DNA from 2 places in the Oceanimonas doudoroffii genome. Region 1 is predicted to be linked to the other one. Evidence: predicted binding sites of a transcription regulator. Region 1 holds the regulator's gene; the other holds the start of a gene.
The links. The regulator MetJ, encoded in region 1, represses methionine synthesis genes. The targets are predictions, from matches to a motif close to AGANNTCTAGANNTCT.
Positions count from the first base shown of each region.

Region 2: metN (methionine ABC transporter ATP-binding protein MetN) is a predicted target of MetJ. The motif match lies at 2,214-2,229, and genes of this name have one in related genera.

Region 1 covers NZ_NBIM01000004.1:58,499-61,911, reverse strand. Annotated here, with positions in the region: gene hslO (Hsp33 family molecular chaperone HslO) at 1-18, opposite strand, end outside; gene hslR (ribosome-associated heat shock protein Hsp15) at 37-429, opposite strand; gene nudE (ADP compounds hydrolase NudE) at 589-1,146, shown strand; gene cysQ (3'(2'),5'-bisphosphate nucleotidase CysQ) at 1,146-1,964, shown strand; gene metJ (met regulon transcriptional regulator MetJ) at 1,996-2,322, opposite strand; gene metB (cystathionine gamma-synthase) at 2,499-3,413, shown strand, end outside.
Region 2 covers NZ_NBIM01000010.1:4,749-8,161, forward strand. Annotated here, with positions in the region: gene B6S08_RS17095 (ABC transporter permease) at 1-951, opposite strand, end outside; gene B6S08_RS17100 (ABC transporter permease subunit) at 944-1,963, opposite strand; gene metN (methionine ABC transporter ATP-binding protein MetN) at 2,325-3,368, shown strand; gene B6S08_RS17110 (methionine ABC transporter permease) at 3,349-3,413, shown strand, end outside.

The sequences.
Region 1 (3,413 bases):
TTGATCGGGTTTGCTCATAATGGATCCTGTTTCGGCTCAGTTGCCCTGCTTGATTTTGAGCAGGGTACGTCTCTCTTTCTTGTCGGGCCGGCGCTCGGGGCTGGGGGCAAACTGGCTGCTGAGCCTGCGCGCCTCGCTGTTGCGCTGCCGCTGTTCAATGCTTTCTGGTGTTTCCCGGTAGAGCTGTTGTGCCAGCTCGGCCTTGCCGCGCTTGTCGGACAGGGCCTGCACCACTACTTCCCGTTCGTCGTGCCCCTGACGCAAGCGAATGACGGCACCGATTTCCACCGGTTTGCCGGGCTTGGTGCGCTGACCGTTGTAGTGCACCTTGCCGCCGTCGATCATTTCCCGGGCCAGGCCGCGGGTCTTGTAAAAGCGGGCGGCCCACAGCCATTTGTCCAGCCGCACGGAATCCGTTTTTCCGTTCATGGTACTCGCTCTCGTCAAAACCGTGCTCACGATTATATCAGATGGCCTGCTTTGGCATGCAAGCGCAAGCAAATCTCCCATTGTGTTCATTCTGCGGCAGACGTTGGCCGCCAGTTGCGATAACCTCATGTCAGGGCGAGTCAAAAAACGGGACGGGCCATGGCCGACAACAAGCAAAAACCCCAGATACTGCATACCGAACTGGTGGCGGAAAGCCGCCTGTTTCGCGTGGAATCGGTACACCTGCGCTTCAGCAACGGCGTTGAGCGAGTCTATGAGCGCATGCGTGGCGGCGGTCGCGGTGCCGTCATGCTGGTGCCCATGCTGGACGACGACACCATTTTGTTGATTCGGGAATACTCCGCCGGCACCCACAGCTACGAGCTCGGGTTTCCCAAGGGGCTTATCGATCCCGGTGAGACCGCCCTGGAGGCGGGCAACCGGGAGCTGATGGAAGAGGTGGGTTACGGCGCCCGTACGCTTGTCCCGCTCAAGCAGGTCAGCCTGGCCCCCGGTTACTTTGGCAGCCGCATGGACATTCTACTGGCACGGAATTTGTATCCGGAACAGCGGGAAGGGGACGAGCCCGAACCGCTGGAAGTGGTGCCCTGGCCCCTGAGCCGGCTGGACGAGCTGATGGCCCGACCCGACTTTTCCGAGGCGCGCAGCATCTGCGGCCTGTTTTTATTGCAGGACTGGCTGAATAAAGAGGAATAATCATGGATACCAGTGCCCTGTTGCCGGGGGTAAAGGCGGCAGCCCGTGAGGCCGGCAGGCTGATCCTGTCAATGTATAACAGCGGCGAGTATCAGGCCGAAAGCAAGGACGACGACAGCCCGGTAACCAGCGCCGATCTGGCCGCCCATGCTTACCTCGACCAGGCCCTACGCGCCCTGGCGGACGTGCCGGTATTGTCGGAAGAAGGCGGCAACATTCCGCTGTCCGAGCGCTGCACCTGGCCCCGCTACTGGCTGGTGGATCCGCTGGATGGCACCCAGGAGTTCATTGCCGGCAGCGGTGACTTCTCCACCATGATCGCACTGATTGAACACGGCAAGCCGGTACTGGGGGTGGTCTATGGCCCGGTACACGATCTTATGTATTACGCGGTGCATGGCCAGGGGGCCTTCAAGGAGGCCAATGGCGAGGTCATCCAAATCCACGCCCGGCATTATGCCGCCGACAAGCCGGTGGGCAGCCTGTGCATTGCCATCAGCCGACGGCAGAACGTGGACTGGGTGCGCTCCCGGCTTACCGACGATCTGGACTATCGCCTGCTGCCCCTGGGCTCAAGCTCGCTCAAGTCGTGCCTGGTGGCGGAAGGTGAGGCGGATCTGTACATACGTATCGGCCCCACCGGCGAGTGGGACACCGGCGCCACCCAGTGCATTGTGGAAGAGGCGGGGGGACGCATTCTGGATCTGGGACTGGCGCGGCTCAGCTATAACGAGCGCGACAGCCTGATCAACCCCAACTTCATCACCCTGGGGGACGAAGGCCTGCCCTGGAACCGGATTCTGCGGGGGAAAGCCTGAATACAACAAGGGCGGCCATGGCCGCCCTTGTTTAATCGTCCTGGCCGAAATCCTCGATTTCAATGCCCAGTGCGGTCATGATTTCCCGGGCGTGGGCCGGAATCTGGTCGGGTACGTCCTTGCGCAGGTCGTCGTCCTGGGGCAGGGGCTGGCCGGTGTAGGCGTGCAGAAACGCCTCGCACAGCAGCTCGCTGTTGGTGGCATGGCGCAGGTTGTTGACCTGACGACGGGTGCGCTCGTCGGTCAGTACCTTGAGTACCTTGAGCGGGATGGAAACGGTGATCTTTTTGACCTGCTCGCTTTTCTTGCCGTGCTCGGCGTAAGGACTGATATAGTCGCCGTTCCATTCAGTTTTCATCGTCCACCTGCGTTCGGAAATTAATTCCGGCGAATTGTAACCCCTGCTTTTTGTATTGGCAATCCAACGGCAAAGCCTTTCAGCCGTCCAGATGGCTTGACGGCTTTTGTTCCCTGGGTTACTGTGCGCTTCTTGAAAATCTTCGTTTCAGGCTGCCGTGCGCAAAGGAGAAGGACATGCCGACTTACAAGACTCAGACCCACGCCGTTCGTACCGGCCTTGAGAGCGACACGCAGCATGGGGCCGTGGTACCGCCCATCTACCTGAGCAGCACCTATTCCTTTGCCGACTTCAACCAGAAGCGGCAGTTCGATTACGCCCGCTCCGGCAACCCCACCCGCCAGACCCTGCTTGACGCCCTGACCCACCTGGAAGGCGGTGCCGGTGCGGCGGTCACCGCCAGTGGCCTGGGCGCCATCAATCTGATCGTGACCTCACAGCTGCAGCCCGGTGACCTGCTGGTGGTGCCCCACGATTGTTACGGCGGCAGCCAGCGGCTGTTCAACTCCCTGGCCGCCAAGGGCCTGTTTGAACTGGCCTATGTGGATCAGACCGATGCCGACGCCCTGGCCGCGGTCATGGCGCGCCAGCCGCGCATGCTGTGGATTGAAACGCCGTCCAACCCGCTGCTGCGGGTGGTGGACATTCAGGCGCTGTGCGCCGCCGCCCGGGCCGTGGGCGCGCTCAGCGTGGTGGACAACACCTTTCTGTCGCCGGCGCTGCAGCAGCCGCTGAAACTGGGCGCCGACCTGGTGCTGCATTCCACCACCAAATACATCAATGGCCATTCCGACGCCCTGGGTGGCGCCGTGGTGGCGGCGGATCCGGATCTGGCCGAGCAACTGCGCTGGTGGGCCAACTGTCTGGGCCTGACTGGTTCCGCCTTTGACAACTACCTGACCCTGCGCGGCCTGCGCACCCTTGGGGTGCGCATGCGCCAGCACTGTGAAAACGCCGAGGCGCTGGTGGCCTTTCTGCAAACCCAGCCCAGGGTCAAGGCGGTGTATCATCCCAGCCTGCCGGGCAATCCGGGCCACGACATTGCCGCTCGCCAGCAGGCCGGCTTTGGCGCCATGCTCAGCTTTGAGCTG
Region 2 (3,413 bases), on a different contig from region 1:
CACGGACGCCACTATCCAGGGCGAATCCAGGTGGTTAACACCCTGACGCAACAGCTCGCCCCAGCTCGGGGTAGGCGGAGGCAAGCCAAAGCCCAGGTAATCGAGGGCGGTGAGCAGGGAAATATTGGCCACCACGGTAAAGGGAGCCAGGGTCACTATCATCATCAGGGTATTGGGCAGGATATGGTGCACGATAATACGCGTCGTGCCCGCCCCCTGGGCCCGGGCCGCCAGCACATAGTCCCGGGCCTTTTCCTTGTAGGTCAGGGTGCGCATGTACCAGGTAATGCCCATCCAGCCAAACAGCACGTTGATGGCGACAAACAGGGCAAAGTTGGGCTGAGTAATCGACACCAGTATCATGATCACGTAAAGAAACGGCACCTGGGACCAGATCTCGATAAAGCGCTGAAACAGCAGATCGAAGCGACCGCCGAGAAATCCCATCAGGCAGCCCAGCATCACGCCAATCACATAACTGGCGGTGAGCGCGATAAAGGCAAAGCCCACCGCGGTACGAAAGCCGTATACCAGCCGCGCGACCATGTCCCGGCCCGAGCTGTCGGTGCCGAGAAAGTGCCGGTTTGCCAGGCTGGGCGCCGTGGGTGGATAGGTGCTGCCGCTGTAATCCTGCTCATAGGGACTCCAGGGCACCAGGGGCAGCAGCACCCAGTTGCCGGGCTGCTCGCTCAGCACTCGCTTCAGCTCTCTGTAGTCGGTTTCATATTGATAACCGAGATCAAAGGTGTCGCCGGTGATCACGGCACCATAGGTGGGAAAGTACAGCTCACCCTCATATTTCACCAGCAGCGCCCGGTTGCTGACCCACAGCTCGGCGGCGGCGGCCAGCAACACCATCACCATAAAAATCACAAAGGCGTAGTAACCGCGTTTAATGCTGCGAAAACGGCGCAACTTCTTTTTGGTGACATCGGAAAGCAGTCTAGCCATCGAACCTCACTCGCGGATCCACCAGCGCCACGCAGATGTCCGACAATATGTTGCCCAGCAGCATCAACAGTGAGGTCACCGCCAGTATGCCCATTACCACCGGATAGTCCCTCTCCACCACCGCTTCGTAGCCCAGCAGGCCCAGGCCGTCGATATTAAAGATCACTTCAATCAGGAAAGAGCCGGCGAAAAACACCGAAATCACGTTGCCGAAGTGGCTGGCAATGGGGATCAGGCTGTTGCGCAGGGCATGGCGGGTCACCGCCTTGCCAAACGGCAGGCCCTTGGCCACGGCGGTGCGCACATAATCCGCCGACAGGTTTTCCATCAGGCTGTTTTTCATGGTCATGGTGAGCACCGCGAAATCGCCGATGGCGTAGGCAATCAGCGGCAGCAGGGCATGGTGAAACAAATTCAGGGTTTTGGGCCAAAAGCCCTCCAGATAGTAGAAATCGTCCCCCACAAAGCCACCCATGGGAAACCAGCCCAGCTGAAAGGCGAACACCGTCAGCAGAAAAATGCCCACCACATAAGCCGGCAGGGCATAGCCGGCATAGATAAACATGGAGCTGATGCTGTCGAAGCGGCTGTTATGCCTGAGTGCCTTGAGCACTCCGAGGGGAATGGACACCAGATAACTGAGAATAAAGGTGCTAATGCCAAAAAAGGCCGACACCGGCAGCCGTTCCTGGATCAGCTCCCACACCGGCAGGTAGTAACGGGTGGACTCCCCCAGATCGAGCCGCACCAGCTTGCCCAGCCAGTCCAGGTAGGCTTCGCCCACCGGCTTATCAAGCCCGTAAAATTCCTTGAGCTCATCGATTTGCTCGGAGGACAACACCTGCCCGCCCCGGCTACTCTGGCTGAACTCGCTGCCCGCCAGCTGACTTTCCATCAGCATGCGTTCAACCGGGCCGCCCGGCACAAATCGGGTAATGGCAAACACCACCAGGGTAATGCCGAGAAAGGTGGGGATCAGCAGCAATAATCGACGCAGAAAATACTGGCCCATCGTTTTCCTTATCTTCGTTCCCTGAAACGCTCAGCCTGAAAACTCTGAGTATCGCGAATCACCAACAGGGTTGCCTGCTGTCGATTCCCTTGTTCAATATTCCTTCGACTAATGCATAACAGTCGAGTCTTATCATGCCAGCTTACGGCTTATGCTGTTCTTTTTCATCCTATATCAAGGCATTGGAAAAAGGGACAAGGCACTAGCCAGTTTTCATTCTCGCGCCGTGACGGGAAATACTCGTTGACTCGGACGTCCAGACGGCTTAGCATCCTCTGCCATCTGTCATGCCAGCATGACTTGTCCCTGTTCTTACGCTGTCTATGCAGTGGATAACCATACCGGAAGGGCCCATCCTCCGATGATCAAACTGACCAATATTACCAAGCGCTACGGAGCGGGCGAGAATGCCGTTCACGCCGTTAAAAACGTCGATCTGGAGGTCGCTGCCGGCCAGATCATGGGCGTTATCGGCGAATCCGGTGCCGGCAAGAGCACCCTGATCCGTTGCGTCAACCTGCTCGAGCGCCCCACCGAGGGTCGCGTATACGTGGACGGCCAGGATCTGACCGCCATGGGCGGTACCGAACTGTCCCGTGCCCGCCGCAATATCGGCATGATTTTTCAGCACTTCAATTTGTTGTCGTCGCGCACCGTCTTCGACAACGTGGCTCTGCCCCTGGAGCTGGCAGGCACCCCCAAGGCCGAGATCAAACAGCGGGTCAGCGAGCTGCTGGAGCTGGTGGGACTGTCCCATCGCGCCAGCGCCTACCCCAACGCCCTGTCGGGTGGTCAGAAGCAACGGGTGGCCATCGCCCGGGCACTGGCGCCGGCACCCAAGGTGCTGCTGTGTGACGAGGCCACCTCGGCGCTGGATCCGCAGACCACCCAGTCCATTCTGGCACTGCTGAAAGAGCTCAACCAGCGCCTCGGGCTGACCATATTGCTGATCACCCACGAGATGCAGGTGGTGAAGTCCATCTGCGACCGAGTGGCCATTATCAACGACGGTGAGCTGGTGGAACAGGGAGAAGTTGCCTGGTTCTTTGCCAACGCCCAGACCGATCTGGCTCGGCGCTTTATCGCCTCCACCATTCATCTGGAAATTCCCGATGAATACCAGGCCCGGCTATCGGCCGAACCGGTAGCCGATGCCCTGCCCCTGGTGCGGCTGGGTTTTACCGGCGAAACCGTGGATACGCCACTGATCTCCATTCTCAGCCGCGAGCTGCAGGTGGACGTCACCATTCTCAGCGCCGACATCGAATATGCCGGCGGCGTGAAGTTCGGCTTTATGCTGGCCGAGCTGGATGGCCAGCCAGAACAGACTCAGGCCGCCATCGTTTACCTTCAGGAACACAAAATTCAGGTGGAGTTACTCGGTTATGTCCGACGCCATGATTAACCTGCTGCTCTCGGCACTCTGGGAGACCCTGATCATGACCTTCGG